2 regions of the Faecalibacterium wellingii genome follow, and region 1 is predicted to be linked to the other one. Evidence: predicted binding sites of a transcription regulator. Region 1 holds the regulator's gene; the other holds the start of a gene.
The links. The regulator NrdR, encoded in region 1, represses ribonucleotide reductase genes. The targets are predictions, from matches to a motif close to CACNANATNTNGTG.
Positions count from the first base shown of each region.

Region 2: a site for NrdR is predicted at 12,475-12,488, ahead of nrdD (anaerobic ribonucleoside-triphosphate reductase). Genes of this name have one in related genera too.

Region 1 is NZ_CP094473.1:1,374,792-1,390,653, reverse strand. It holds gene murB (UDP-N-acetylmuramate dehydrogenase) at 1-724, opposite strand, end outside; gene hprK (HPr(Ser) kinase/phosphatase) at 742-1,677, opposite strand; gene MTP37_RS06705 (Na/Pi cotransporter family protein) at 2,045-3,832, shown strand; gene MTP37_RS06700 (response regulator transcription factor) at 3,829-4,518, shown strand; gene MTP37_RS06695 (sensor histidine kinase) at 4,515-5,864, shown strand; gene MTP37_RS06690 (hypothetical protein) at 5,883-6,854, opposite strand; gene MTP37_RS06685 (hypothetical protein) at 6,851-7,648, opposite strand; gene MTP37_RS06680 (spore germination protein) at 7,606-9,108, opposite strand; gene MTP37_RS06675 (DUF421 domain-containing protein) at 9,189-9,881, shown strand; gene MTP37_RS06670 (DUF4363 family protein) at 9,891-10,259, shown strand; gene nrdR (transcriptional regulator NrdR) at 10,320-10,790, opposite strand; gene secF (protein translocase subunit SecF) at 10,829-13,165, opposite strand; gene MTP37_RS06655 (PLP-dependent aminotransferase family protein) at 13,351-14,634, opposite strand; gene clpX (ATP-dependent Clp protease ATP-binding subunit ClpX) at 14,853-15,862, opposite strand, start outside.
Region 2 is NZ_CP094473.1:2,584,452-2,600,313, forward strand. It holds gene MTP37_RS12230 (hypothetical protein) at 1-79, shown strand, start outside; gene rpsI (30S ribosomal protein S9) at 997-1,395, opposite strand; gene rplM (50S ribosomal protein L13) at 1,413-1,841, opposite strand; gene MTP37_RS12245 (hypothetical protein) at 2,153-2,722, shown strand; gene MTP37_RS12250 (tRNA 2-thiocytidine biosynthesis TtcA family protein) at 2,719-3,498, shown strand; gene alr (alanine racemase) at 3,502-4,704, shown strand; gene lepA (translation elongation factor 4) at 4,758-6,569, shown strand; rRNA gene rrf (5S ribosomal RNA) at 6,764-6,880, opposite strand; rRNA gene MTP37_RS12270 (23S ribosomal RNA) at 7,008-9,842, opposite strand; tRNA gene MTP37_RS12275 (tRNA-Ile) at 10,050-10,126, opposite strand; tRNA gene MTP37_RS12280 (tRNA-Ala) at 10,130-10,205, opposite strand; rRNA gene MTP37_RS12285 (16S ribosomal RNA) at 10,325-11,835, opposite strand; gene nrdD (anaerobic ribonucleoside-triphosphate reductase) at 12,629-14,800, shown strand; gene nrdG (anaerobic ribonucleoside-triphosphate reductase activating protein) at 14,958-15,515, shown strand; gene MTP37_RS12300 (RecQ family ATP-dependent DNA helicase) at 15,593-15,862, opposite strand, start outside.

The sequences.
Region 1 (15,862 bases):
GGCCGCACTGGTCGATGAGTGCAGCTGCAAAAGCACCTGCCGGGCGCTTGAAGGTGCTGCCGGCGCTGGGCTTATCCAGCGGCTGCTTGTCCACACGCTTTGCCATCAGTTCATCCATTTTTGCACGGATGTCCGCTGCGTTCCCGGGCTGCAGCGCAAACTGCGCCGAAAGGATGCAGCCGCCATTTTCTTCAAAAATGCTGTGGCGGTAGCTCAGGTCCAGCTCTGCTGCCGATGCCTGCACGACCTCTCCCTCTGCGGTCAGATACCGCACCACAGTGAGGACATCCTTCATTTCGCCGCCATAGGCACCCGCATTCATATACACTGCACCGCCCACCGTGCCGGGGATGCCGTAGGCAAATTCCAGACCGGACAGGCCGTGTTCCAGCGCAGCCCTGCACAGGGCTGCGAGCCGGACGCCCGCACCGGCTGTCAGCATATTGCCTTCAACGGCAATATCGCTGCCCAGTGCAGAAATGTCGATCACCACACCAGCAAAACCCTCGTCCGCAAACAGGATATTGCTGCCGTTGCCCAGCAGATAATAGCGGACAGCCTGTTCTTTGCACAGCGCAACCGCACTGCAAAGCTGCTGTTCCGTCTGCGGCTGCACGAACAGCTGTGCAGGGCCGCCGATTTTAAAGGTACAGTGTGCCGCAAGCGGCTCGTTCTCCCGGAACGGGATGCCTGCCTGCAGCAGCTTCTGTTTGAATCGTTCCATAGTGGGTAGCTCCTAAATCAGTCCATTTTGTCATCCAGACCCAGACGGATCAGCAGCTCACGCGCTGCATTGTAGCCCATCTTTTTCTGGCGGTTGTTGATGGCGGCAGTTTCCAGCACGACAGCCAGATTACGGCCCGGCGAGACCGGAATGCTGGTGCTGGGGATGCTGACGCCCAGAATATCGTAGTACTCGTTTTCCAGTCCGGTGCGCTGGTAGTTTTTGGTGGGGTCCCATGTCTCCAGCTGAACAACAAGATCCAGACTTTCGCTCAGTTTGACCGCACCAACACCGTACACACGGGCCACATTGACGATGCCAATGCCTCGCAGCTCAATAAAATGGCGGATATTTTCCGGTGCGGTGCCCATGATCTGGCGGTTGGACACCTTGCGCAGCTCCACAGCATCGTCTGCTACCAGACGGTGGCCGCGCTTGACCAGCTCGATGGCAAGCTCACTTTTGCCGATGCCGCTGTCGCCCAAGATCAGGATGCCCTCGCCATACACCTCCACCAGCACGCCGTGCCGGGTGATGCGGGGTGCCAGTTCCAGATTCAGCACACTGATCAGGCTGCCCATCAGCGTACAGGTCGTCTCGTTGGAGCGCAGCAGCGCTACGCCATGCTTCTGGGCCAGTTCCTGCATTTCCGGGAAGGGAGTCAACTCCTCGCTGCGGCAGACGATAACAGCCGGCGGCTGCTGACGAAACAGCTGATCCAGTGCTTCGTAGCGTTTTTCGGCCGAAAGGCCGGACAGAAAGTTCATCTCTGCCAGACCCATGATCTGCAGGCGCAGCTTATCAAAATAATCGTAATAACCCGCCAGAAACAGACCGGGACGGTTGACCTCAGCGATCTCCACACAGATCTGATCCAGTTCCTTTGGCGTATAGACAACTTCCATACTGACACGGTCGGTCAGCGTTTTGAGCGAGACATTGAATGTGCCCATCCTTGTTTCCTCCTGTGCTCCCTTTTGCCGTGCAGCACCGCCATTCCGCCGGGCGGGCACAGCATTCTTTCCTTTTATTATAATAGAATGATTCCTAAAAAACAATACAGCCGCTCTTTCTTTTTCCTTTGCCGGAAAGAAACCTACGCAGCAGCGTGTCCATACACTTTATTTTTACATTTTTCTTACTTTTACACGGATTTTACATTCCGCGGATTTTGGATTTTACATTGCAACAGTATACTCTCAGACAGGAGAGAACCATCAAAACACGCAGGATGCTCTTTCTGTAAGCAGAGCGCCGCTGTTCCGGCGGTGTGCACTGCGGGTGAAAGCAGCTTCTGAAATCAAAAGTGAGGAAATCTTTATGACCATTTTCAATGTCTTTTCCCTGCTTGGCGGCCTTGCCCTGTTTTTGTTCGGCATGGACATTATGGGCAAGGCCCTGGAAAAGCAGGCCGGCGGCCAGCTGCAGAAGATCCTGAGCAAGCTGACCGATAACCCCCTCAAGGGGTTTTTCCTTGGCCTGTGCGTCACCGCTGTGATCCAGAGTTCCAGCGCTACCACCGTTATGGTGGTCGGCTTTGTCAACAGCGGCATCATGGAACTGCATCAGGCCATTGGCGTCATCATGGGCAGCAATGTGGGCACCACCGTCACCAGCTGGATCCTGAGCCTTTCCGGCCTGCAGGGTGACAGTCTCCTCATCAATCTGCTCAAACCCACTTCTTTCAGTCCTTTGCTTGCATTTATCGGCATTTTGCTGTATATGTGTAAGAGTGAGAAGAAAAAGGGCGTCGGCACCATCCTCATCGGCTTTGCCGTGCTGATGACCGGCATGACTGCCATGTCCAACGCCGTCCTGCCCCTGCAGAACGAGGCATGGTTCACCAGCCTGTTTACCCGCTTCTCCAACCCCCTTCTGGGCGTTCTGGTGGGTGCCCTTGTCACCGGCATCATCCAGAGCTCCAGCGCCAGCGTCGGCATCCTGCAGGCATTGAGCGCCACCGGCGTCATCACCTACGGCAGTGCCATTCCCATCATCATGGGCCAGAACATTGGCACCTGTGTCACCGCGTTGATCTCCTCTGTGGGCGCCAACAAGAATGCACGCCGTGCTGCCATGGTCCATCTGTACTTCAACATCATCGGTGTAAGCATCTTCCTTGTCGGTTTTTACGGCCTGAATACGGTCTGTCACTTTGCTTTTGTGAACACCACCATCGAGGCATGGGGCATCGCTGTGGTGCACTCGGTGTTCAATATCGTGGCAACGCTGGTGCTGCTGCCCTTCGCAAGCCTGCTGGAAAAGCTGGCCATCCTCACCATTCCGGATTCGCCGGAAAAGGAAAGCTTTGCGCTGCTGGATGACCGCCTGCTGAACACCCCTGCCGTGGCTGTGGAGCGCGCCCGCTCTGCTACGGCTGAGATGGCAGAGCTTGCCCGTGTGGGCGTGATGCAGGCCATGAGCCTGACCCATGAGTGGAACGACACACTTGCGCAGAAGGTCCGTGATGAGGAGACGCAGGTAGACCGTTACGAGGACGCTCTCGGCACCTACCTTGTCAAGCTTTCCAGCCGTGAGCTGAACCACACCGACAGCCAGAGCGTGAACACCCTGCTGCACACCATCAGCGATTTTGAGCGTATCAGCGACCATTCCGTAAACCTGCTGGAATCCGCCGAGGAGATGCACACCAAAGACATCCAGTTCTCGCAGGATGCCCGGGACGAGCTGCAGGTGCTGGAAGATGCCGTGCAGGATATCCTGAACCGCACCACCGATGCTTTCCATAAAGGCGACCTGCATCTTGCCAGCAAGGTGGAACCGCTGGAAGCCGTGGTCAATGAGCTGGTGCGCGCCATCAAAGCCCATCATATCGCCCGCCTGCAGGCCGGCAACTGCTCCATCGAGTACGGCTTTGTTCTGGATGACCTGCTGACCAACTATGAGCGCGTGTGCGACCACTGCAGCAATGTTGCCGTTGCACAGATCGAGGTCGCACAGGACAGTTTTGATACCCACGCTTACCTCAACGAGCTGCGTCACGGCAGTGACACCAAGGAAAGCGAGGAATTCCATCGTCGTTTGGACCGTTACCGTGAGCGCTATCTTTTCCCTGAAAATCAGTCTGCGGAGGATTTTGATAAATGATCTATATTGTGGAAGACGATGCCGCCATCCGGGAGCTGGAGCAGTATGCCCTGCAGTCCAGCGGATACGAGGTGGCCAGCTTTGAGAGCTCGGAGCCCTTCTGGCAGGCCATGCACGCTGCAGAGCCGGAGCTGGTGATCCTGGACGTGATGCTGCCCGGTGAGGACGGCTTCTCTATCCTGAAAAAGCTGCGCAACACCCCTTCCCTGCGGCGGCTGCCCATCATCATGGTCACGGCCAAGTCCAGCGAGCTGGACACGGTGCGCGGGCTGGACTGCGGCGCAGATGATTACATCACAAAGCCCTTTGGCATCATGGAGTTTCTGAGCCGGGTGCGTGCTGCCCTGCGCCGCTCGGCTCCGGAAGCACGTCCCAATGTGCTCAGCTTTCACGAGATCCTGCTGGACAATGCCCGTCACAACGTGACTGTGAGCGGAACGCCGGTAGAGCTGACCTACAAGGAGTACAGCCTGCTGCGTTTGCTGCTGGAGAACACCAATCTGGTGGTGACACGCGAGACCATTCTGCAGGTGGTGTGGGGCACCGACATTTCGGTGGAGAGCCGTACTGTGGATATGCATATCCGCACCCTGCGCAAAAAGCTGGGGGATGCCGGCAAATACATCTGCACTGTGCGCAAGGTGGGTTATAAGCTGACCGATGAAGAGGAGGCCGGTGAAGAATGAAGCTGCGCAGCATGGAAGAAAAGATCAGCTACCGACTGTTTCTGATGGGTTTCTTTGGTCTGTTGTTTACAGCGGCACTGTGTATCTTTGTGTTTCATAAAGCCTTTACTGCACAGGCATGGACCGGCCTTGAGCGGGAGGCGGAACTGGTCAGTGCCGGATACGATCTGGTGCAGGATCCGCAGCAGCTTACTTCTTTTGTTTCCAATGATCTGCGCATCACTCTGATCTCGCAGGATGGCAGCGTGCTGTTTGAATCCGCCACGGATCAGCCCATGGAAAACCATCTTTCCCGGCCGGAGATCCGGCAGGCCATGGCCAGCGGCATCGGCCGGGATATCCGGGACTCGCAAACTATGGGGTATGAGACCTACTATTATGCAGTGCTGCTGCCGAACGGCGAGATCCTGCGCACTGCACAGGACGCCGAAACTGTGTGGTCTATCTACGATTCCTCCATTCCCGCCATCGTGCTGAGCTGTGTTGCGCTGATGCTGGCTGCCGCTGTGCTGGCCACCCTGCTGACGCGTGCGCTGGTGCAGCCGGTGCTGAGCATGACCGAAGACCTTGACCATATTCAGGACAATGTGCCCTACAAAGAGCTGATCCCCTTTGCAGAGAGCATCCATTCTGACCGCATCCTGCGCGAAAACAATGAGAAGATGCGGCAGGAATTCACCGCCAATGTCAGCCATGAACTCAAGACCCCTCTGACCAGCATTTCCGGCTACGCCGAGCTCATTGAGACCGGCATTGCAAAGCCGGAGGATGTGCCGGGCTTTGCGCAGAAGATCCATGTGGAAGCCAGCCGCATGATCCAGCTGGTCAATGATATCCTGCAGCTTTCCAGTCTGGACAACGCAAGCGAGACCGGCTCGGAGCCTGAAATGGAAACGGTCGATCTGCTGAACGTTGCAAAGGAGTGTGTGGAGCGTCAGAAGCTGAATGCCCGCCGGGCTTATATCTCGCTGACCTGTCTGGGGGAGAGCGCTCTTGTACACGGCAACCGTCCCCTGCTGGATGAGCTGTGCCAGAATCTGTGTGATAACGCCATCCGCTACAACCGGCCCGGCGGAAAAGTGCAGATCACCACTGCCTGCAATCGGGACGGCCATTGCACCCTGACTGTGACGGACAATGGCATCGGCATTCCGAAAGAAGCACAGACCAGCGTGTTTGAGCGCTTCTACCGTGTGGATAAGAGCCGCAGCAAAGCGACCGGCGGCACCGGTCTGGGACTGGCGATCGTCAAGCATATTGCGCTGATCCATGGCGCCCGCATCAAGCTGGAAAGTCAGGTGGATGTGGGTACCACCATTACCGTTACTTTCCCGACTGCAAACTGAGAAGCAGTAGCTTCTGCGCTATTCCGGTAAAAATCTCACGACTGTCTGTAATTGCGGACAGTCGTTTTTTATTGTGATCTTCTCTCTGCCCACACCATACTGCAACGCGCTGCGCTGCTGCAGATGCACAAGGTCTATCCCCTGCTGCCAGAAACTCTGCACGGTCTGTGTGCACAGCCGGGCCAGCTGAGCGCACTGTGCGGCACCGGGCTGCGGGGTTTCATCTCCACGCTGGCAGTCCAGACGCAGGCGCACCGATTCTCCTTTTAACGTGACCGAAACGCTGCACCGGCGGATCGTCACCGGTTCTTCTGCAAGCCAAAGCGTATGCGTCCCGTACATCCCGGACAGAAGCTGAACCACTGCCGTCTGCTGGGCGTCCAGCTTGATGCGCTGCTCCCCTTTCCGGAAAACACTTGTTCCGGCAGCGGAAAGCTCCTCATCTTGCAAGGTAAGCTGCGGCCAGAACATTCCATCCCGATGCTGGTACAGGCGCGGCATCCGGCCCGATTCCTGCTTCAATTCATTCAGGAGTCTGTCCGGAAGCCCTTCTGCAGCTTCAAGCTGTTTTTCCAGTTCTTCCGTGGAAACTGCAAGGATGGAAGCTTTTGCCGCCGCACGCCCCCGCCCGCTTTCCAGAACGATGGACTCATAGGCAGAAAGCAGTTCTTCTGAGGTGTTCTCACTGATTATGAGAAAGTCGCACAGGCGATAGTCTGCCTTCTGCGGCAGCTTTTTTTGCACGGATGAAAGTGCCTTTTCCAGCGTACTTTCTTCGGCCAGCCGCATCTGCATTGCAGCTGACGCTTCGGATGCATCCGCAGATGCTTCCGGTGCCTGATACAAAAGCCCGACTGTCACCGTTGCCTCGTTTTGTGCAAGATAGAGTGCTCTTACCATGCTTTTCTCCGTGGTCTCGCAGCGGAGAAACAGCAGGCACCAGCCCGCCAGCAAAAGCATGCCGGTCAAACGCAGGAGCCGCCGCCTCATCCTGCTGCTCCTTTCCTGCAGTTTGTGGCTTTTTTCCACAGCTTACCTGCCGCTGCGCAGAGGAAGCCGATACGGAAAACAGCGCAGGTAAGCCAGATCAGAAGCAGGAGCGCATCCATACGTGAGAAGATGCCCACGCTCCATGCACGCAGCAATTCCTGCTCCGGATAGTCCGTTTCGCCAAACACAAGGCAGATGCCGGCGGCAAGACACACCTGTGCAAAAAAGGTCAGCCACGGCAGAAAAAGAACGCGGCGCGGCGCAGGTTCTTCTATCAGAAGGGGCCAGAGCAGATACTCCGCGTACAGCGGTACACGCGGCAGCCGGGCCAGCTGCACTGCATCCGGTTCCAGCAGATGGGACCATTCCATCTGGCCTGCAATGCCTGCCAGACAGAGCCCCTCCCCCAGCAGCACAAACCACCACAGCACCCTTGCCGGGGCATCCCAGCCGGAAAGTGGAATGCGGCATCCCACCCAGAGCAGCAGCGGGAGCAAGCCGATCATTGCCATGGAATGAAACTCCTGCCGACAGACGCTCTGCGCCTGCATTGCCGTCCTGAACGCCTCTGCCAGAAGTCCGAGGACCGCAGCAAAAAGCCAGACCTGCCGCACTGCCGTCTGCTGCCAGCAGACGCACAGCACCGCGCTGATCCCGGTCAGCAAAAGTGCCCCGAGCCCTCCATAAAGAAGCATCCCGCGCAGGGAAACGCCCGGTTCAAGGCCTTCTGCCAGAGCTGCCGTCCATACACTCAGTGCCAGTGCGGAAAAAGAGAGTTTCTTCTGCCCTTGCATTCCTTTTCCTCCCGTCTTTGCCAAATGTTAAAGCCCTTCTGCGAAAGGCGGCGGTAGTTGCGGCGGATCACGCCATCCTCTGCCATGGGTCGCTGCGGAAACGGGTGCGCCGCCAGATACGGTACCTGCAGACAGGCCGTGCCGGAAAGGCTGAGCAGAAACGCAAAAAAAGCCCCCGCAAGACCCACCGGCCCGGCAAGACCTGCAGCCAGCACCACGCCCAGACGCAGCAGCGTCGCAGGCTCGTACAAAGAGGGCGTGACGAACACCGCAATGGCCGTGATGCTTGCCACAAAGATCACCGGCGTGCTCATAAGCCCGGTGGCAATGGCGGCATCCCCAATGATGAGGGCCGACACCAGACTGACCGAGTGCCCCAGCGACTGAGGCATCCGCAGACCCGCTTCCCGGATGACTTCCAGAATAAGCATGACCAGCAGCATTTCTGCAAACAGCGGCAGCGGCGTTGCCTTTTCTGCCGCTTCGATCCTGTACAGCAGCTGCGGCGGGATCAGCTCCGGCAGATAGACCGCCAGACACACGAACACCCCCGGCAGAAATACGGTCAGATAAAACGAAATATATTTCAGGACGCGCAGAAAAGAGGAAAACACCGCGGTGGATGCATAATCATCCAGACATTCAAAGTTTTCGCAGAAGAGGGCCGGAAGCACCATGGCGGAAGGGCTGCCATTGACCAGAACCACGATTTTTCCCTCACAAAGCTTTGCTGCCGCCACGGCGGGCCGCTCGGTATAGCTCACCGGCGTGAACAGCCGCGCCTTGCCCGGCAGCAGCCACGGTACAAAGTAGCTGGAATCCAGCAGAAGCTCCGGTTTTGCCGCCGCAAGCGTTTTGCGCACACGCTGCACCATAGCAGGGTCTGCTTTGTTTTTACAGTAGCAGATGGCATATTCCGTCCGCATTCCGGTGTCTGCCTGTGCCGCTTCCTGTACCAGCTGTTCGCTGCGGATGAGCCGCCGCAGCAGGCTCAGGTTGACCCGCAGCAGATCGGCAAAGCCCTCGCGGGAACCGCGCAGATTTCCTTCGCCCGAGGGTTCGCCCACCGAGCGGAACTTGAGCCCCTGCACCGAGAATGCAATGCCCTTTGCGCAGCCGTCCAGAAGCAGCACCGCCATACCTGCTGTCAGCCGTTTGGTCAGCTCGTCCATATCCTCTACCGGCGCATTCTCTGCCGGAAAAGCCGAGTCGTGCAGGATCAGCTCGTAGGCCTGCATCCCGGTGCAGCACTGTCCGGGCTGCACCGGCGGGGCCTGGCGGCTGGCCGCATCCAGCAAAAGCGTCCAGAGCGAATCCAGACTGGCCATGCCGTCAAACAAAAGAATGACGGCTTTGCAATGATAAATCGTGATCTCTTTGGCATAATAATCCGCAGAAGGGCCAAACATCCGGTCCAGTGCCGCCAGATTTGCCGACAGGTTCTGTGATAACTGCTGCATCCATGTCCACTCCTTTGCACAGCAGTATGCCCGTATGATGCACATTCCATTCCCTTTGCAACCGACAGGAGGTCTTGTTTTTGAAGCTTCTGATCTGCCGAACCATCATCATTTATCTATGCGTTCTGTTTGCCATGCGGCTGATGGGCAAACGCCAGCTGGGTGAACTGCAGCCGGAAGAGCTGGTGTCCACCATCCTCATTTCCAATCTGGCGTCCATCTCCATCGAATCGGAAGAGGTGCCCATCACATCCAGCCTCATTCCTCTGTTCCTTATTGCGGCACTGGAACTGCTGGGTTCTGTGCTGAGTTTCCGCAGCCAGAAATTCTTCAATTTTCTATCCGGCAGGCCCAAAACGGTCATTCTGGATGGAAAGATCGACCAGAACGCTCTGCGGATGCTGCGCCTGACCACCGCCGATCTGATGGAGGCGCTGCGCGGCAAAAACATCTTTGACCCGCGTGAGGTCTCCTACGCCGTGATCGAAACAAACGGGACCCTCTCGGCGGCCCTGCGGCCGGAGAAAGAACCTGTCCGACTTTCCGACCTGCAGATCAAGGTAAACCATGCCAACGCGATCATCCCCTTTGTGCTGGACGGTCAGGTGCTGGAGGATAATCTGCGCTGGTGCGGCAAAGACCGCGAATGGCTGGAGCGGACTGCACAGGCCAACACCCTGCTGCCCGAGGAGATTCTGCTGTTGATTGGCAGCGAGACCGAAGACTATTTTCTGTTAAAAAAAGAGGATCGCCATGGAAGCGGTCCCCGGTGAGGTGAGTGGATGAAGCGGATCTATGCGTGTATCGCCATCGTGGCCGTGCTGCTGGGTGTGGCTTTTTACAGCAGCTGGAAGGTGCAAAGCTTTGCCGAAGTGATCTCGGCAGACCTTGACGCAGCTGCCGAGGCCATCCGCAATGCGGATCATCCTGCTGCGCGGCAGGCCCTTGCCGATGGTGCCGCCCGGTGCGACCAGATGCGGACAAGCATGAATCACCTGCTGCGCACTGCAGATTTTACCGAACTGGAAGCCGCCCTGCGCGCTGCGGACGGCCATCTGGAAATGAACGCTCCCGAGGAAGCCTTTGGTGAGCTGCGGCGCGCACAGGTACAGGTGGAAACGCTGGAATGGCTCTCCCATCGGCTGGTATGACAAAAGCACCGGAACTGTGCCTGTTCGGACACAGTTCCGGTGCTCATAGGGTCTATTCTGTTATTTCTGTGGTTCCCTGCGGTCGCCCATCAGCTTCTGCAGCTCATTGAAAAAGCTCTCCACATCAGCGAACTGGCGGTAGACGGAGGCAAAACGGACATACGCCACCTCATCGATCTTTTTCAGTTCCTGCATGGTCAGCTCACCAATGCGCACACTGGGGATCTCACGGTCGTAGGAGCTGAGCAGGGTCTGCTCAATGCTGCTGACCGCCCGCTCCAATGACTCATAGCTGACCGGGCGCTTGGCGCAGGCACGCACCATGGCATTGAGCAGCTTCTGCCGGTCAAAGGGTTCCCGGGAGCTGTCCTTTTTGATGACCACAAGCGGAACAGTCTCCACGACCTCATAGGTCGTAAAGCGCATGTGGCAGCTGAGACATTCGCGGCGGCGGCGGATGCGTTCGCTGTCTTCAGTGGGGCGGGAGTCGATCACTTTGGATTCCTCAGCTCCGCAATAGGGACATTTCATGTTCTGTTCCTCCTGTCCGGTCTGACCGGGCTGTGTTTTTATGCTTTGGTCTTGGGTTTGCGCTCGCTCCACAGCACCCACGCAGAGGTGGAAACGCACAGCGAAGTATACACACCGCTGATCATGCCCATCATCAGCGGGAACGCAAAGGTAAAGATGCTGTCCAGACCGTACAGCTTTGCCACGACACACATAACACCCAGTGCCATTACCGTGGTAATGGTGGTGATGAGGGTGCGGCGTGCAGACTGATTGACCGAGCGGTTGACCAGCTCTTCAAACGAGGCTTTCTTGCCCATCAGGGTGCGGTTTTCACGGATACGGTCGTAGACCACAACGGTATCATTGATGGAGTAGCCCAGAATGGTCAGCATGGCTGCAATGAAATTGCCGTCCAGCGGAGTGCGCAGCAGCACAAAGGTGCCAAACACCACCATCAGGTCGTTCACCAATGCCAGCACCGCCATCATGCCGCCGGTCAGGCCGCCGATGTTCTTGAAGCGCAGGGCAATGTACAGCAGGATCAGCACCAGCGCGAACACCACAGCCACCAGACTCTTCTGCAGGAACTTGATGCCCATGGCAGCGCTGACATTGCTCAGGGACAGCTGCTCAAAGTGGTTTTCCGGATAGCTCTCGTTCAGGCTGTCCAGCAGGTCGGCCACCTGTTCCGTGGTCACCGTCTCGGTACCGGGCATGGAAATTTTCAAGGTCTGGTCGCCGGTGGCAACGTTCTCGCCGGTCTGCAGGGTCAGGCCGGTGCTGTCCAGTGCAGCGGAAGCCGTTTTCTGCACATCCGCCGTGGTAAAGCTGCCCTCGTAGCTCAGGGTGATCATGGCACCGCCAGTGAACTCGGTATCCAGATGGACGCCGAACACCACAGCGCACAGCACGATGGCTGCCATCAGGCAGGTGGAAATGGTCAGGAAGCGCTTGCGCAGGCCCACAAAATCGATGGGCTTCTTTTCTGCCGTTTCCTTGCCGGGCTTTTCAGCGCCGTAAAGCCAGGGGTTGCGCAGTGCCTTAATGGAAGCTGCGCCGCGGATCATCACACGGGTAGCAAACACGCCAAACACAAAGTTCAGCAGCACACCGGTGAGCAGCGTATAGCCGAAAGCATAGATCGTACCGGCAGTGGACGGGCCAAAGGCAAAGAATACAAAGTGCAGTGCCTTGGCAAACAGGCCGTCCGAGGGGCCGAAGGCACCCATCAGCACGACCGCCACGATAACGATGGTCACATTGCCGTCAATGATCGGCGTCAGACCGCGGGCAAAGCCGCTCTTGAGTGCACCGTCCAGCGACTTGCCGTTTTTCAGCTCTTCCTTGATGCGCTCTGCGGTGATAACGTTGGCATCCACACCCATGCCGATGGCCAGAATGATACCGGCGATACCGGGCAGGGTCATGGTGAAGCTTTCAAACACCGGGAAATAACCGGACACGAACGCCAGCGTTGCCGCCACCTGACCGGCCAGTGCCATGCAGGCCAAAAAGCCCGGCAGGCGGTACAGGATGGTCATAAATACCACGATCAGCGCAAATGCGATCAGACCGGCCAGCACCATGGCGCTCAGGCTGTTTTCGCCCAGGCTGGGGCTGACGGTAGAGTAGCTGTCCACAGTCAGTGCAAAGGGCAGTGCGCCGGAGTTGATCTGGCGGGCCATCTTGACGACCTGCTCCTGCGTGAAGGGATTGGATGCCGAACTGGTGATGATGGCAGAACCATCGGTGATCGCAGTGTTCACGGTTGCGGTGCTCACGTTCTCGTCATCCAGCCAGATGCTGATGGTGCCCTTGGACGCGGCCAGCCGGGTGGTCGCGTCGCCGAATGCCTTGGCACCGTCGTCCGTAAACTTCAGAGAGACGAAATACTCCGATGCACCCCCGCTGGTCACAGGGCCATACTGGGCTGCGGCACTCTCGATCATGGAGCCGTCCAAAATCAGCTCACCGTCGGCACTGCTGCCCTCCCGGAAGGTGAGGTACGCGGTGGTGCCGATCTCGTCGATCGCCGCTTCCGGGTCAAAATCTGTCTCACCGGACTGCCACGGAAACTCGAGGATCAGGCTGTCGGAGGTGTTGTCCACATACAGCTCATAGTCGGTCACGTTCAAAGCGACCAGACGGTTCTCAATTACAAGCTGCGCAGCCTCCAGCTGTTCTTCGGTGGCATCGTAGCCATCCGACGGCACAAAGGTGACGTTTACGCCGCCCTTGATATCCACACCGAAGCGGATATCCTTTGCGCCCTTGATGTAGGTCGTGGTCGTATCGCCATACTTGGCATACACGCCGAAGAAGGCAGTGTAGACGAACACTGCGATCAGCAGCACTGCGGCGACAAGATGCCATGCTTTGCCTTTTGTTTTCATAAAATTCAGGGAACCTCCAAAAGCAGCGGCGCAGACAGCCGCTGCCCGTATTCTGGTACAGACCCGCCTTCTGCGGGCCGTCTTTCTTCCGCAGGGCAGCCGTCATGCCGGCTTTCCTGCGACAAAACTCCCCTGACGGCTCAAGCGAGCCGCACAGAGGAGATAAAATCAGGAATCGTTAGATCTTAGTCCGCCTTATCAGCCAGCAGCTTTTCCACGACCGCCAGACGCACGCAGACGCACAGCAGTTCGGATGCCATTTCTACCTCGTCCAGACTGGGATAGGTAGGTGCAATGCGCAGGTGAGAATCCTGAGGATCCTTGTGGTAGGGATAGGCAGAACCGGCACCGGTCAGAGTCAGGCCCGCATCCTTGCACAGACCTGCCACGCGCTTTGCACAGCCGGGCATCACATACAGGCTGATGAAGTAGCCGCCCTTGGGGTCCGTCCAGTGGGCAATGTCGCCGCAGGGAATGAGGTTGTTCTTGAATGCCGTCTTGACGGCATCGAAGCAGGGCACCAGACGACGGCGATGCTTTGCCATGTGGGCCAGAACGCCTTCCTTGTTCTTCAGGAAGCGGACATGGCGCAGCTGGTTCATCTTGTCGTAGCTGATGATCATGACCGAGAAGCGCTTGCACATATACTTCATGCTGCTCTCACTGCAGGCAATGGCAGAGACGCCTGCGCCCGGGAAGGTGATCTTGCTGGTGGAGGTGAACATGAACACACGATCCTCGTTGCCGTACTTCTTGCTCTCGTTCAGCAGCACCGGAGTCTCGATGATCTCATCGGTGAGATGATGGACGATGTAGGCCTCATCCCAGAAGATCTTGAAATCAGGCGCAGCGGTCTTCATCTTCGCAAAACGCTCGATGGTCTCATCGCTGTAGGTGTAGCCATCAGGGTTGGAATACTGCGGCACGCACCAGATGCCCTTGATATCGGCATCCTCGGCCACCAGCTTTTCCACAATATCCATGTCCGGGCCGTTGGGGGTCATCGGCACACTGATGAGCTCAAAGCCAAACTCCTCGGTGATGGCAAAGTGACGATCATAGCCGGGCACCGGGCAGAGGAACTTGCGCTTCTCCACCTGAGACCAGGGGCACGGAGACTCCGGGAAACCAAACACATAGCCGATGTTGATGAGGTTGTACATCAGCTGCAGGCTGGAGTTGCCGCCCACGAACACCTCGCCGGGCTGCACGCCGAATACATCCGCGAACAGCACACGGGCTTCCTGCAGGCCTTCCAGCTCACCATAGTTGCGGGCATCCGTGCCGGCATCGGTGGTGTAATCGTTCATCTTCAGCAGGTCCATGGCCAGATCCATCTGGTGAGGGCCGGGCTTACCGCGGGCCATATTCAGCTTGAGGCCCTTGGCCTGAAATTCTTTGTACTTTGCTTCAAGCGCTGCCTTTTCAGCAGTGAGTTCATCACGGTTCATTGCAAGATAATTTGCCATTGGAAACACACTCCTTTATCGTACTTCCTGTTACCCATTGCGCTGGCGCTGCATCCGAGGGAGCCTTCCTGCCAGGGAACCGACTCCGTACTGCAATCCAGACCTTAATATTATAGTACATTTTCAGCCCGGAAACAAGAATATTAAAGCAAAAAGCCCTGCTAAAAGCAAAAAGCTTTTAAAACAGGGCTTTCACTCCCCTGCTGTGCGCCGAAGCGTCAGCTCAGAGAGGCTTGGTTTTTGTAGCGTTTGCGCACCGCGCCGTATTCCAGATGGGCTTCTCCGCCCTCCACAGTGTCTTCATCCACCGTCACGCGGATGATGGTAGCATCTGTGGGCACATCATACATGATGGGCAGCAGGATGCCTTCCATCACGCTACGCAGGCCGCGGGCACCGGTCTTGCGCTCAATGGTCTTGCGGGCAATGGCATGCAGTGCTTCATCGGTGAATTCCAGCTCCACATTATCCATGCCCAGCAGCTCTTTGTACTGCTTGACCAGACTGTTACGCGGCTCCTTGAGCACACGCACCAGAGCATCCTCGTCCAGATCATCCAGCACGGTAATGACCGGCAGACGGCCGATCAGCTCCGGGATCAGGCCGAACTTGACCAGATCGTGAGGTTCCACCTTGCGCAGCAAAGCGCGCTCGGCTTCGCTGGAGTTATCCTTCAGGCTGCTGCCAAAGCCCAGCGCGGACTTATCCGTGCGGCGCAGGATATACTTGTCCAGACCGTCAAATGCACCGCCGCAGATGAACAGGATATTGGTGGTGTCGATCTGGATGAACTCCTGCTGCGGGTGCTTGCGGCCGCCCTGCGGAGGAACATTGCTCACAGTTCCCTCAAGGATCTTCAGCAGGGCCTGCTGCACGCCTTCACCGCCCACATCGCGGGTGATGGAGGGGTTCTCGCTCTTGCGGGTGATCTTGTCGATCTCATCGATATAGATGATGCCGATCTGTGCCTTCTGCACATCGAAGTCCGCTGCCTGAATGAGCTTGAGCAGGATGTTCTCCACATCCTCGCCCACGTAGCCGGCCTCGGTCAGGGTCGTGGCGTCGGCAATGGCGAACGGAACGCCCAGCATCTTGGCCAGAGTCTGCGCCAGCAGGGTCTTGCCCACGCCGGAGGGGCCCAGCAGCAGTACATTGGACTTCTGCAGCTCCACGTCGCCGCCCTTGCCGCTGAGGATGCGCTTGTAATGGTTATAGACCGAGACAGCCA
Region 2 (15,862 bases), 1.2 Mb from region 1:
CGGTCTGGCCCTCAGCGGCATGACCCTGATGATCACTGGCGCGTTCGCCAGCCTGACCGGCAAAAACGCAAAGCACTGAGCCGCGCTTTCCCCCCTTTCACAAACCTGCGTTTCCCTGCTTTGCACCGCCGGACAGACTGAGCCGGATCGCTCTGGCTGATATGTCCCAATCTCCTATTCCGCATACAGCCTTCCGGCTGTAAAACCTCACAAACAAAGCGCCCCCGCTCCAAAACCGGAGTGGGGGCGCTTTGTTTATTGCTGGAAAATTTATTGGGAACACGCAGATGATTTGCGTACCGTTATCGACTGTGTTATACTTATTTCGCTGCCCTCTCCATTCTGGCAACAGGAAGGAGGTGTGTCATGTGGGCGACATCTTCATCAATCTTTTTGTGGCTGTCGGAGCAAATGTGATTGCCTATTACATTTGCAAGTGGCTTGACAGCCGCGGCAAAGGACAGTAAGCACAGAAGAACCCCCTCGGAGTTGCAGCTCCGAGGGGGTTCGCTTTTGTGTGCCTGTGGTAATCTTCATCAACCTTGTGATTGCCTACTTCTATTATACGCGACTCCGTGCAAAAGTCAAGCCTCCGGCAAAAAGTTCATTTTTACGTCAAAATGTATTTTGCCGGATATACCAAAAACGGCTCTGCCGAAGCAGAGCCGCAGGAAAAGTTCCTCCGGGTTGCGGCTCCCAGCATCCACTTCGCACCTTGAGCGGTGCTCGTGTCTTGCTGGCCGCGGCCCCAACAGCTCCTCCCTGTTTCAGCCGCTGGCTGCGGTCGTCGCCGTTGCACTTGGAGAACTGAGGTGCATCGCTGGGCGTGCGCTGCACGCCACGCGATGCTTGAGCAAGGATCAATAAGCGCCTCCGGCTCGCCCCTTGCGGGGCAACCGCCGGAGATGCGCAGTCGTGCCCCCCAGTTCTCCGGAAAACAGACAGCAAAAAACGGCTCTGCCGAAGCAGAGCCGTAAAAATGCATCTGAAATATAATCAGCGCTTGGAGAACTGGGGTGCACGACGTGCAGCCTTCAGACCGTACTTCTTACGTTCCTTCATACGAGGATCGCGGGTCAGGAAGCCAGCCTTCTTCAGGACAGGACGGTTCTCCTCGTTCTGCTGCAGCAGAGCGCGGCTCAGGCCGTGGCGGATAGCGCCAGCCTGACCGGAAACACCGCCGCCGGAAACGCGGACGACGACATCGTACTTGCCCTCCAGGCCCAGCAGGACCAGCGGAGAACGGACGATCAGCTTCAGGGTCTCCAGACCAAAGTAGTTGTCGATATCACGATCGTTGATGGTGATCTTGCCAGTGCCGGTGTAAACGCGAACGCGGGCAACGGAATCCTTACGACGACCAGTGCCGTAGAAATAAGGTTTGGTTTCGTACATGTTCGATTGCCTCCTTCTTAGAACTCGATCTTCTCGGGCTTCTGAGCTGCGTGAGCGTGCTCGGCACCCTGGTAGCAGTGCAGGCGGGTCAGAGCCTTAGCACCGATGGTGTTGGAAGGGATCATGCCCTTGACAGCGTAGGTCATGGCCAGATCGCTGTGCTCAGCCATCAGCTTGCTGTACTGGACCTTCTTCAGGCCGCCGATGTACTTGCTGTGGGTGATGTGGAACTTCTGCTCGGCCTTCTTGCCGGTCAGAACAGCCTGATCGCAGTTGATGACAACAACGAAATCGCCGCAGTCCACGTTGGGGGTGTAATCGACCTTCTGCTTGCCGCGCAGCAGAACAGCGGCCTCAGCAGCGACGTGGCCCAGGCTCTTGCCGGCAGCGTCGAGCAGGTACCACTTGCGCTCGACTTCAGCGGGCTTTACGAGAGTAGTGCTCATATCTATTTCCTCCTGATAAGCTTTTTGTAACGTTTCAGGCGCCTTTGTGGGGCGCGAGTGTCAGTATACATCATAAAAAGGCACCTGTCAACAGCATTTTTTGATTTTTTCGCTGTAATTTTTTCAATCTCTCGAATGCTCTCGTTTTCTCTTGAATCCTCTCGTTTTCTAAAAACGCATTTTCTGTAAAATTTTCTGCCCGCCGCCGCACATTTTCTGCCTCTGCCCGCTACAATTTTGCCCCTTGGTGTGGTATACTATAAAGGATATGGCAGCTTTTGCTGTGCACACGGATAAGGAGAGCTTTCTACATGTCAAACGAGATCGACCGCAATGCTTCCGCCCAGCGCCGCACCTCCAAACTGCTGGCCGCCATGGGCATCTTTGTTGCCCTTGGCATCGTCGCTTACATTATATTAACGCTGCTGGTCAACCGCAGTGTGCCCGCAAACCCGGACACCCACTATACCGGCTCCAACGGCGTTTCCGTTTACTACGACAGTTCCATCTGGAAGGTATGCCAGATGACCGAGGACAACACCCTTGGCACCGTGCTGGAACTTGCCACGGCAGACAGCGCCGATGGTGAGGACTACCAAGCCGTGCTGCTGCAGCGCGGCACCGCCGACAGCTACGCGGACTTTATCGATGCGTCCGAGAAAGACCTCAAGCAGGCCTATGGCGTCATCAAGCCCCGCAAGGTGAACCTGACCGTGGACGGTGCCGAGGTGGAGGCCGTGCGCTGCGACATTCAGGCGTATTATGCGGTGCTGGCCACCATTACCTACCCCAGCGGTGACGTGGTGTATGTTTCCGGCCTGACCAAACTGGCCTCCATCAACGACATTGTGAACCTTGTGGAAAGTGTGACCCTGTCATGAGCAGTTCCCGTGCGATGCAGCGTCTGTGCGGCCTGATGCGCAAGGCTGTGCAGGACTATGAAATGATCGCCCCCGGCGATAAAGTGATGGTGGGCGTTTCCGGCGGCAAGGACAGCGTAGCGCTGACCATCGGCCTTGCCGAACTGCGCAAGTACATCGGCTTTGATTTTACGGTGCAGGCCGTCACGCTGGACCCGCAGTTCGGCGGCAAGCCCATGGATTACACCGTATTGCAGGAGCTGTTTGCCCGGTACGACATCCCCTATGAGATCCGCCGCACCGAGATCGGCCCCGTGGTGTTCGACTACCGCAAGGAGAAGAACCCCTGCGCCCTGTGCGCCAAGCTGCGGCGCGGCGCACTGCACACGGCGGCGCAGGAACTGGGCTGCAACAAGGTGGCGCTGGGCCACCATCTGGACGATGCCGTGGAGACCTTTTACATGAATCTCTGGCGGGAGGGCCGCATCGGCTGTTTCTCGCCGGTCACTTATCTTTCGCGCCGGGACCTGACCCTCATCCGGCCCATGCTGCTGGCCACCGAGCAGGAGGTCATTTCCGCAGTGCACGCTGAGGGGCTGCCCATCGTCAAGAGCGTCTGCCCTGCCGACGGCGTGACCGTGCGCGAACAGACCAAGGAGTTCGTCAAGGAGCGCTGCCGCACCGACCACGCCTTCCGGCAAAAGACCCTGCACGCCCTGCAGGAGAGCGGCATCGACGGCTGGCGTCCCGTCCACACCGGACGCGGCAGCTTTGCAATTACAAACGAGGAAGAATGAATCATGCAGACTCAACCTTTTGAAAAACACGTCTGGGCCGAGATCGATCTGGACGCCTTGCGTCATAACTTCCGGGCCGTCAAGGCCCGGGCCGGTGCCCTGCCGCTGTGCGCGGTGGTCAAGGCCGACAGCTACGGCCACGGTGCCGTGCAGTGTGCCCGCATCTTTGCCGAGGAGGGCGCGGTCTGTCTGGCCGTCAGCTGCCTGACCGAGGCCATGCAGCTGCGTCAGGACGGGCAGACTCTGCCCATCCTCATTTTGGGCCATGTGCAGTCGGAGTACGCCCAGACCCTCATCCACGAGGATATCACCGTGGCATGCTACTCCACCGAGCAGGCGCAGAACCTTTCCGCTGCTGCGGTAAAGGCAGGTGGCAGGGTAAAGATCCACCTCAAGGCCGATACCGGCATGGGCCGCATCGGCTTTGCCCTGCGCACCGATTTTGACGCCGCCATCCGCGAAATGCTGGCGGTCTGTGCGCTGCCGGGGCTGGAAATGACCGGCATGTTCCAGCACTTCTCGGTGGCCGACGACACCGCCGAAGAAAACATTGTCTATACCGCAGAGCAGCACGCGCTGTTCGTCAGAGCGTTCCATGCGCTCAAGGCGGCAGGCCATGAGCCGCAGACCGTTCATTGCGACAACTCTGCGGGCGTGATGCTGCACCCGGACTGGCCCGAGGGATTGGCCCGGGAGCGCTGCATGGCCCGGCCCGGCATCATCCTCTACGGCTACGACCCCAGCGACGAGGTGCGCTTTGGGCAGTTCCGGCCGGTGATGACCCTCAAGACCGTGGTGAGCATGGTCAAGGAAATGCAGCCCGGCCAGAGCGCCAGCTATGGCCGCCGCTTCACCGCCGAAAAGCCCACGCTGGTGGCCACCCTGTGCACCGGCTACGCTGACGGTTATCCCCGCCAGCTGAGCTGCGGCAAGGGCATCGTGGAGATCCACGGCAAGGCCTGCCCGGTGCTGGGCCGCGTGTGCATGGACCAGATGATGGTGGATGTGACCGGCATCCCGGACATCCGAGAGGGCGATGAGGCCATCCTGTGGGGCGGCAGCGTCAGTGATACGGCTGAAACCATCGCCCGCAAGACCGACACCATTTCCTACGAGGTGCTGTGCGGCGTGTCCCGCCGCGTGCCCCGCGTTTACCTTGAGCACGGAAAGATCGTGGATGTCGAGGACTGGATCCTGAAAGCATGACCGGCACCACAGGCCGCTCTATCATAGCTTCTCAATTTTTTCGGAGGAACTGAATGGCAAGAGATAATATCCGCAACTTCTGTATCATCGCACACATCGACCACGGTAAATCCACCCTGTCGGACCGTATTCTGGAGCTGACCAAGAGCGTGGACGAGCGCACCATGGAAGACCAGATCCTGGACAACATGGACATCGAGCGCGAGCGCGGCATCACCATCAAGGCCCGTGCCGTCACCATGAACTATACCGCCAAGGACGGCAAGACCTACGAGTTCAACCTTATCGATACCCCGGGCCATGTGGACTTTGCCTATGAGGTCAGCCGCAGTCTGGCTGCCTGTGAGGGTGCCATCCTTGTGGTGGACGCCACGCAGGGCGTGGAAGCCCAGACGCTGGCAAACACCTACATGGCGCTGGAGCATGATCTGGAGCTGGTGCCCATCCTGAACAAGATCGATCTGCCCAGTGCCCACCCGGACGAGGTGGCGCAGGAGGTGGAGGACGTGATCGGCCTGCCCTGTCTGGACGCGCCCCGCGTTTCTGCCAAGACCGGTCTGAATGTGGATCAGGTGCTGGAGCGTGTCGTTACTGACATTCCCGCCCCCACCGGCGACCCGGATGCCCCCCTCAAGGCCCTGATCTTTGACAGCATCTACGACAGCTACAAGGGCGTCATCGTCTATATCCGCGTGTTTGAAGGCACCGTCAAGCCCGGCGACACCATCCGCATGATGGCCACCGGTGCCGAGTTCACGCTGGTGGAAGTAGGCCACATGGGTGCTACCAACCTTTCTCCCTGTGCCCAGCTGCAGGCTGGTGAGGTCGGCTATCTGACCGCCAGCATCAAGACCGTGCAGGACACCCGCGTGGGCGATACCGTCACGCTGGCCAATAATCCCACCGCCGAAGCACTGCCCGGCTACCGTCAGGTCAAGCCCATGGTGTTCTGCGGCATCTACCCCGCCGACGGTGCCAAGTACCCCGACCTGAAGGATGCACTGGAAAAGCTGCAGCTGAACGACGCCTCCCTCACCTTTGAGCTGGAGACCAGCGCCGCGCTGGGCTTCGGTTTCCGCTGCGGCTTCCTTGGCCTGCTGCATATGGAGATCATCACCGAGCGTCTGGAACGGGAGTTTGATCTGGACATCATTACCACCACCCCCAGCGTGCGCTACCGCCTGACCCTGACCGACGGCACCGTGGAGATGATCGACAATCCTTCCAGCTATCCGGACCCCTCCAACATCGTCAAGCAGGAAGAGCCTTTTGTGGACGTGCATCTGTACACCCCCAACGATTATGTGGGCGGCCTGATGGATCTGTGCCAGAACAAGCGCGGCGTGCTGATCGACATGAAGTATCTGGACGATGTGCGGGTGGACCTGCACTATGCTCTGCCGCTGGGCGAGATCGTGTACGACTTCTTCGATGCCATCAAGAGCCGCAGCCGGGGCTACGCCAGCTACGACTATGAGTTCAAGGAGTACCGTGAGAGTGATCTGGTCAAGCTGGACTTCCTGCTCAATGGCGACCCTGTGGACGCGCTGTCCATGATCGTGTTCCGCGATAACGCCTACGCCAAGGGCCGCCGCATCTGCGAGAAGCTGCGGGACAACATCCCCCGCAACCTGTTCGAGATCCCGGTGCAGGCCGCCATCGGCGGCAAGATCATTGCCCGCGAGACGGTCAAGGCCATGCGCAAGGACGTGCTGGCCAAGTGCTACGGCGGTGATATCTCCCGCAAAAAGAAGCTGCTGGAAAAGCAGAAGGAAGGCAAAAAGAAGATGCGTCAGCTGGGCAGCGTTTCCTTGCCCAGTGAGGCCTTCACCGCTGTGCTCAAGCTGGACAGCGACGACGATTGATCCTATAAAAGCAAAGGCCCGCGTTCCGGTCATGCAACTGCGCATACCGGGACGCGGGCTTGTTTCATCTGTTTTTACTGCAGTGCAAAGGTTTCCTCTGCAGCTCTCATTTTCTATCCTTTACGACATTTTTCAAACCAGCAGTTCAGACAACAAAAAACGCCTCAGAATCTCTTCTGAAGCGTTTTTGTTCAAGTCGGCGACTACCTATTTTCACGCGCCGTTTCCAGCGAACTATCTTCGGCACAAGTGAGCTTAACTTCTGTGTTCGGAATGGGAACAGGTGGAACCTCACCGTCATCGACACCGACCGATCTGACTGGCCTAGTATAACATATCTGTTGTACTTTGTCCAGTATTTGTAGAAGGACGTGCCTTCAAAACTGAATAATCACTGCTTACATTTTTTCGTTGACTCTTGAGAGTCTCAAGCGAATTGTGGTCAAGCCCTCGACCTATTAGTACACGCTTGCTGAATGGATCGCTCCACTTACACATCGTGCCTATCAACCTTGTAGTCTTCAAGGGGTCTTACTTGTTTGAAACAATGGGATATCTTATCTTTGGGTCGGCTTCACGCTTAGATGCTTTCAGCGTTTATCCGATCCGTACATAGTTGCCCAGCTATGCTCTTGGCAGAACAACTGGTGCGCCAGAGGTACGTCCGCTCCGGTCCTCTCGTACTAGGAACAGCTCCCATCAAATATCCTGCGCCCACGACAGATAGGGACCGAACTGTCTCACGACGTTCTGAACCCAGCTCGCGTACCGCTTTAATTGGCGAACAGCCAAACCCTTGGGACCGAATACAGCCCCAGGATGCGATGAGCCGACATCGAGGTGCCAAACCTCCCCGTCGATGTGGACTCTTGGGGGAGATCAGCCTGTTATCCCCAGGGTAACTTTTATCCGTTGAGCGATGGCATTTCCACTCACATACCACCGGATCACTAACTCCAACTTTCGTTACTGCTCGACCCGTCAGTCTCGCAGTTAGGCTCGCTTCTGCGTTTGCACTCTTTTGCTTGATTTCCGTTCAAGCTGAGCGAACCTTTGAACGCCTCCGTTACTCTTTAGGAGGCGACCGCCCCAGTCAAACTGCCCACCTAACAATGTCCCCCGCCTTGATTCAAAGGCGCAGGTTAGAATTCCAATATCGCAAGGATGGTATCCCAACGGCCACTCCACAAGCGCCAAAGCACCTGCTTCCCAGTGTCCCATCTATCCTGTGCATGCAACATCGAAACCCAATATTAGGCTACAGTAAAGCTCCATGGGGTCTTTCCGTCTTGTCGCGGGTAACCGGCATCTTCACCGGTACTACAATTTCGCCGGGCGGGCTGTTGAGACAGTGCCCAAATCATTACGCCTTTCATGCGGGTCAGAACTTACCTGACAAGGAATTTCGCTACCTTAGGACCGTTATAGTTACGGCCGCCGTTCACTGGGGCTTCGATTCAATGCTTGCACATCTCCTCTTAACCTTCCAGCACCGGGCAGGCGTCAGCTCGTATACGTCATCTTTCGATTTAGCACAAACCTGTGTTTTTGGTAAACAGTTGCTTGGGCCGATTCTCTGCGGCTGCATTGCTGCAGCACCCCTTCTCCCGAAGTTACGGGGTCAATTTGCCGAGTTCCTTAACAACCCTTCTCCCGTTGGCCTTAGAATCTTCTTCCTACCTACCTGTGTCGGTTTGCGGTACGGGCACCGCAGAAATACACACAGCTTTTCTCGCCATCTTCCATCCCGGACTTCGGTACTAACTTCCCTCGATCGCTACCGGAACCAACACCCGGCTCCGAGACTTCATATGTGTCCCTGTGCTTAACTCTTTTGGTGGTGACGGAATCTCTACCGTCTGTGCATCGGCTACGCCGTTAGGCCTCACCTTAGCTCCCGACTAACCTGGAGCGGACGAACCTTCCTCCAGAAACCTGAGGCTTTCGGCCATGCAGATTCTCACTGCATTCGCGCTACTCATTCCGGCATTCTCACTTCTATACACTCCACAGCCGCTTACGCTACTGTTTCACCGCGTATACAACGCTCCCCTACCCAATACATTGCTGTATTGCCTAAGCTTCGGTGTCAGGTTTAGCCCCGTTAAATTCTCCGCGCAAAGACGCTCGACCAGTGAGCTATTACGCACTCTTTGAATGAGTGGCTGCTTCTGAGCCAACATCCTGGTTGTCTGCGTATCTTCACATCGTTTTCCACTTAACCTGACTTTGGGACCTTAGCTGTAGATCTGGGCTGTTTCCCTTTTGACAATGACATTTATCTGACACTGTCTGACTCCCAAGCATCAATACTCTGGCATTCTGAGTTTGATAAGCTTCGCTAACCTCTCGGCCGCTAGGCTATTCAGTGCTTTACCTCCAGGTATCTAACTTGAGGCTAGTCCTAAAACTATTTCGGGGAGAACCAGCTATCTCCGGGTTCGATTGGAATTTCTCCGCTACCCACAGTTCATCCGCCGCCTTTTCAACGGAGGTCGGTTCGGTCCTCCATGGAATTTTACTTCCACTTCAACCTGACCATGGGTAGGTCACCCGGTTTCGGGCCCATTATATGCAACTTAACGCCCTTTTCAAACTCGCTTTCGCTTCGGCTCCAGACCTTAAGTCCTTAACCTTGCTGCATACAATCGCTCGCCGGACCGTTCTACAAAAAGTACCCTATCACGCTTTGACGCGCTCTAGGTGCTTGTAGGCACAGGGTTTCAGGTTCTTTTTCACTCCCCTCCCGGGGTGCTTTTCACCTTTCCTTCACAGTACTATACGCTATCGGTCACTGGGTAGTATTTAGGGTTGGAGGGTGGTCCCCCCGTATTCCGACCAGGTTTCACGTGTCTGGCCGTACTCTGGAATTCGCTCGGCTCTTGTCGTTTTCACCTACGTGGTTTTCACACTCTCTGACCGGCCTTCCCATGCCGTTCGGTTAACAACTTAAGTCCTAAATGCGCTCCGTACCCCGAAAGTATTTCTACTCTCGGTTTGCCCTCTTCCGCGTTCGCTCGCCACTACTTACGGAATCTCGTTTGATGTCTCTTCCTCGCCCTACTTAGATGTTTCAGTTCAGGCGGTTCCCTCGATATACCTATTTTGAAGTTCAGTATAACGTACCTGAGTATGAACCCAGGTGAGTTTCCTCATTCAGAAATCTCCGGATCAATGCTTATTTGCAGCTCCCCGAAGCTTATCGCAGCTTATCACGTCTTTCATCGGCTCCCAGTGCCAAGGCATTCGCCCTGCGCCCTTGTTCGCTTGACCTTTCAAACGTTCTTTCAAGAACATTTGGTATCCTCTTGATTCTCTCTTGCCAACGAAGATTATTGTTACCCTTCCTTTTGAAATTGTAATATTTCTTAAAAAAGAACTTACTATAATCTTTGTTTCGCAGTTATTATTCAGTTTTCAAGGTACGTCTTGGTGATGTTGCTCAAAGCCCGGTCTCCCGGTACTTTGATTTCCATCACATGGTGGGCCAAAATGGACTCGAACCATCGACCTCACGATTATCAGTCGTGTGCTCTAGCCAGCTGAGCTATTGGCCCATGTGGTGGAGATTAAGGGAATCGAACCCTTGACCCCCTGCTTGCAAAGCAGGTGCTCTCCCAGCTGAGCTAAACCCCCACATTAGGAATTGAGTTCCCTTTTCAGGGCCCTCAAAATCGAACAATATCTACTCTACTCGTTCAAACCTGTCCGAAAGATCGTCATCTTTGATGTCGCTCTTTCGCCTGACTCCTTAGAAAGGAGGTGATCCAGCCGCAGGTTCTCCTACGGCTACCTTGTTACGACTTCACCCCAATCACCAGTTTTACCTTCGGCGGCGTCCTCCTTGCGGTTAGACTACCGACTTCGGGTCCCCCCGGCTCTCATGGTGTGACGGGCGGTGTGTACAAGGCCCGGGAACGTATTCACCGTGGCATGCTGATCCACGATTACTAGCAATTCCGACTTCGTGCAGGCGAGTTGCAGCCTGCAGTCCGAACTGGGACGTTGTTTCTGAGTTTTGCTCCACCTCGCGGTCTTGCTTCTCTTTGTTTAACGCCATTGTAGTACGTGTGTAGCCCAAGTCATAAAGGGCATGATGATTTGACGTCATCCCCACCTTCCTCCGTTTTGTCAACGGCAGTCTGGCCAGAGTCCTCTTGCGTAGTAACTGACCATAAGGGTTGCGCTCGTTGCGGGACTTAACCCAACATCTCACGACACGAGCTGACGACAACCATGCACCACCTGTCTCCTTGCTCCGAAGAGAAATACTGTTTCCAGCATCGTCAAGGGATGTCAAGACTTGGTAAGGTTCTTCGCGTTGCGTCGAATTAAACCACATACTCCACTGCTTGTGCGGGCCCCCGTCAATTCCTTTGAGTTTCAACCTTGCGGTCGTACTCCCCAGGTGGATTACTTATTGTGTTAACTGCGGCACTGAAGGGGTCAATCCTCCAACACCTAGTAATCATCGTTTACGGTGTGGACTACCAGGGTATCTAATCCTGTTTGCTACCCACACTTTCGAGCCTCAGCGTCAGTTGGTGCCCAGTAGGCCGCCTTCGCCACTGGTGTTCCTCCCGATATCTACGCATTCCACCGCTACACCGGGAATTCCGCCTACCTCTGCACTACTCAAGAAAAACAGTTTTGAAAGCAGTTTATGGGTTGAGCCCATAGATTTCACTTCCAACTTGTCTTCCCGCCTGCGCTCCCTTTACACCCAGTAATTCCGGACAACGCTTGTGACCTACGTTTTACCGCGGCTGCTGGCACGTAGTTAGCCGTCACTTCCTTGTTGGGTACCGTCATTATCTTCCCCAACAACAGGAGTTTACAATCCGAAGACCTTCTTCCTCCACGCGGCGTCGCTGCATCAGGGTTTCCCCCATTGTGCAATATTCCCCACTGCTGCCTCCCGTAGGAGTCTGGGCCGTGTCTCAGTCCCAATGTGGCCGTTCAACCTCTCAGTCCGGCTACCGATCGTCGCCTTGGTGGGCCGTTACCTCACCAACTAGCTAATCGGACGCGAGGCCATCTCAAAGCGGATTACTCCTTTTCCCTCTGCTCGATGCCGAGCCGTGGGCTTATGCGGTATTAGCAGTCGTTTCCAACTGTTGTCCCCCTCTTTGAGGCAGGTTCCTCACGCGTTACTCACCCGTTCGCCACTCGCTCGAGAAAGCAAGCTCTCTCTCGCTCGTTCGACTTGCATGTGTTAGGCGCGCCGCCAGCGTTCGTCCTGAGCCAGGATCAAACTCTTTATAAATGATATTTATCACTTAAAAGTGTTAAATCTTGTTCGCTCAGCACGCAATCGCTTGCGTCCTGTGTGAATTACTTTTGGAATTGTTTTAAGTGTTTTTCCAAACACATAAAGGTTCCTTACAAGTTTTTCGATATTGTTCAATTTTCAAGGTCCTGTGCGCCTCAGCCTTGCGGCTGACGACCTGTTTATTGTACCACCGAAGTGGTTTTTTGTCAAGCCTTATTTTTTAGAAGCTTTTGAACTTTCTGAACTTGGACGCTCAAGAAGTTTCTCAGAACAAACTGGAACTTTTTTCAGCGTCTATTGGTTCTTTTCAAGGGCTTCCTGCTGTGGCTTCGGAAGTCATTCTTTTGCCTCAGCGCTTGGCGCTCAAGTATAATACCACACCCCCGCCTCCTTGTCAACACTTTTTGACAGATTTTTTCCATTCTTTTTTGCGTTCACCCCAAAACAGCAGCAAACCGCAGGAAAAACTGCGCCGCAGCTCAGTGCCCTTTTTATTTATATAATGTATTATAAAGCTTTCTCCGTATAATATTTTGCGATATTACACCATGGAAATGGGTGTGCGTTGTCAAGAGGTCTTGGCTCAGATTTTATCCTGAAAATTATCCATGAATTTTGGCTAAAACTCCAAAACGCAAAATGTAGTGGTATTTTTCTTGACTTGCCACTAGATAGTGATAGAATAGAGCTACATTCAGTTTGTTGGATATCGTGCGCGCAGACGGGTATCTCTTATTGTAAGAGGTACCCGTTCACACTGTGCTTTTATTTACAAGGAGGAGAGCCGATGAAGATCATCAAACGCAACGGTGCAGAGGTCCCCTTTGATATCACCAAGATCATCACCGCTGTTACCAAGGCCAGCGATTCGGTCGGCGGCCAGAGCCGTCTGACCAAGGATCAGATTACCCAGATCGCGGCAGATGTGACTGACCAGTGTCAGGCACTGAACCGTGCCGTCAGCGTGGAAGAGGTTCAGGATATGGTGGAGAACCAGCTCATGGACATCAAAGCCCACGACATCGCCCGTCACTATATCACCTACCGCTATATCCAGAGCCTGAAGCGTCAGACCAACACCACCGATGAGCGCATTCTGAGCCTGATCGAGTGCCAGAACGAAGAGGTCAAGCAGGAGAACGCCAATAAGAACCCCACCGTGAACAGCGTGCAGCGCGACTATATGGCCGGTGAGATCTCCAAAGATCTGACCGCCCGTCTGCTGCTGGACCCGGAGATCGTCAAGGCCCATCAGGAGGGTCTGATCCACTTCCACGATTCTGACTACTTTGCCCAGCACATGCACAACTGCGATCTGGTGAATCTGGAGGACATGCTGCAGAACGGCACCGTCATTTCCGGCACCTATATTGAAAAGCCCCACAGCTTCTCCACCGCTTGCAACATCGCCACCCAGATCATTGCACAGGTGGCATCTAACCAGTATGGCGGCCAGAGCATCAGCCTGACCCACCTCGCCCCCTTTGTGGACGTCTCCCGCAAGAAGATCGCCGCTGAGGTAGAAGTGGAAATGGCCGGTCTGGACGTTTCTGCCGAGCGCAAGAAGGAGATCGTGGAGCGCCGCCTGCGCAACGAGATCAACCGCGGTGTGCAGACCATCCAGTATCAGGTGGTCACGCTGATGACCACCAATGGTCAGGCCCCCTTTATCACCGTGTTCATGTATCTGGGTGAGGCGCGCAATCCGCAGGAGAAGGCAGACCTTGCCATCATCATCGAGGAGACCATCCGCCAGCGCTATCAGGGCGTGAAGAACGAGGCCGGTGTGTGGATCACCCCCGCTTTCCCCAAGCTGATCTATGTGCTGGAAGAGGACAACATCCGTCCCGGCACTCCTTATTACTACCTGACCGAGCTGGCCGCCAAGTGCACCGCAAAACGCATGGTGCCCGACTATATCTCCGAGAAGAAGATGCTGGAGCTCAAGGTGGACAAAAACGGCGAAGGCCACTGCTACACCTGCATGGGCTGCCGCAGCTTCCTGACCCCCTATGTGGACCCCGAGACCGGCAAGCCCAAGTACTACGGCCGGTTCAATCAGGGTGTTGTCACCATCAATCTGGTGGACGTGGCGCTCTCCTCCAAGGGCAACTTTGAGAAGTTCTGGAAGATCTTCGACGAGCGTCTGGCCCTGTGCCACCGCGCACTGCAGGCACGGCACAAGCGGCTGCTGGGCACCCCCAGCGATGCCGCACCCATCCTGTGGCAGTACGGCGCACTGGCCCGACTGAAGAAGGGCGAAAAGATCGACAAGCTGCTGTTCGGCGGCTACTCCACCATCAGTCTGGGCTATGCCGGTCTGTATGAGTGCGTGAAGTATATGACCGGCAAGAGCCACACCGATGCCGGTGCAAAGCCCTTTGCTCTGAGCGTAATGCAGCACATGAACGACAAGTGCAACGCCTGGAAAAAGGCCGAGAACATCGACTACTCCCTCTATGGTACCCCGCTGGAATCCACCACCTACAAGTTCGCCAAGTGCCTGCAGAAGCGCTTTGGCATCGTGCCCGGCATTACCGACAAGAACTATATCACCAACAGCTACCATGTGCATGTGTCGGAACAGATCGATGCCTTCACCAAGCTGAAGTTCGAGAGCGACTTCCAGCGCCTGTCTCCGGGCGGTGCCATCAGCTATGTGGAAGTGCCCAACATGCAGGACAATCTGGAAGCCGTCATAAGTGTGCTGCAGTTCATCTACGACAACATCATGTATGCGGAGCTGAACACCAAGTCGGATTACTGTCAGGTCTGCGGCTATGACGGCGAGATCAAGATCGTGGAGGATGACGGCAAGCTGGTGTGGGAGTGCCCCAAGTGCGGCAACCGCGACCAGAACAAGCTGAACGTTGCCCGCCGCACCTGCGGCTATATCGGCACCCAGTTCTGGAATCAGGGCCGCACGCAGGAGATCAAGGACCGCGTGCTGCATCTGTAATTACGATTCAATGCCCTCCACTTCGTTCTGGGCATAACAGCGGAAAATTTTTTCTATTTCACGTTTGGAGCGGCCTGCGGGCCGCTCCAAACGTATTTTCACCGGAAGGGCCGCAGCGGCAGGCTTCCATTTCTTTGTAAAGTACAGGAATCATATTATGAACTACGCAACCATCAAATACTATGACATCGCCAACGGCCCGGGGGTGCGCACCAGCGTGTTCGTGTCCGGCTGCCGCCACCACTGCCCCGGCTGCTTCAATGCCGTGGCGTGGGACTTTGACTACGGTCAGCCCTTCGACAAACCCACCCGCAATGAGGTGTTTGCATCCTGCCAGCCGGACTATATCGCGGGCCTTTCCCTGCTGGGCGGCGAACCCATGGAGCCGGAAAATCAGCGGGAGCTGCTGCCCTTTGTGCGCAACTTCAAGGCCTTGTACCCCAACAAAACGGTGTGGTGCTATTCCGGCTACACATGGGAGCAGCTGACCGGCAAAGAGCCAAGCCTTGCCCGGTGCGAAGCCACCGACGAGCTGTTGAGCCTGATGGATGTGCTGGTGGACGGCGAATTTGTTGAAGCCAAGCACGATATCTCCCTGCGGTTCCGGGGCAGCAGCAACCAGCGTCTGCTGGATGTGAAAAAGACCCTTGCCGCCGGGGAGCCCGTGTGGTGGGAGGACGAAAAGGTATTCGCCACCCATACCATGGAAAAATGATCAAAACAAAAAGAGCGTTCTGTTTTCCACAAGTTCGGTTTCAAGTGTGGAAAAGCAGAGCGCTCTTATTTTATGTTTTATTCCCGGCTGCCAACTTCGCGGATAATCACCCGCAGAAAGTCCTTGCCGTACATCATCGCCGGGTGCTCACCAACACCGTTGATTCGGATCAATTCATCCATATCACGCGGCTTTTTCTCCACCATCTCCCGCAGGGTGGCATCACTGAACACCATAAAGGCCGGGATATTCTGCTTTCCGGCCAGCCGCTTGCGCTGGGCATACAGCGCGTTCAATAGCTTCTGGTCGAACTCGCTCAGCTCTCCAGCGGTCGTTCTGGCACGACG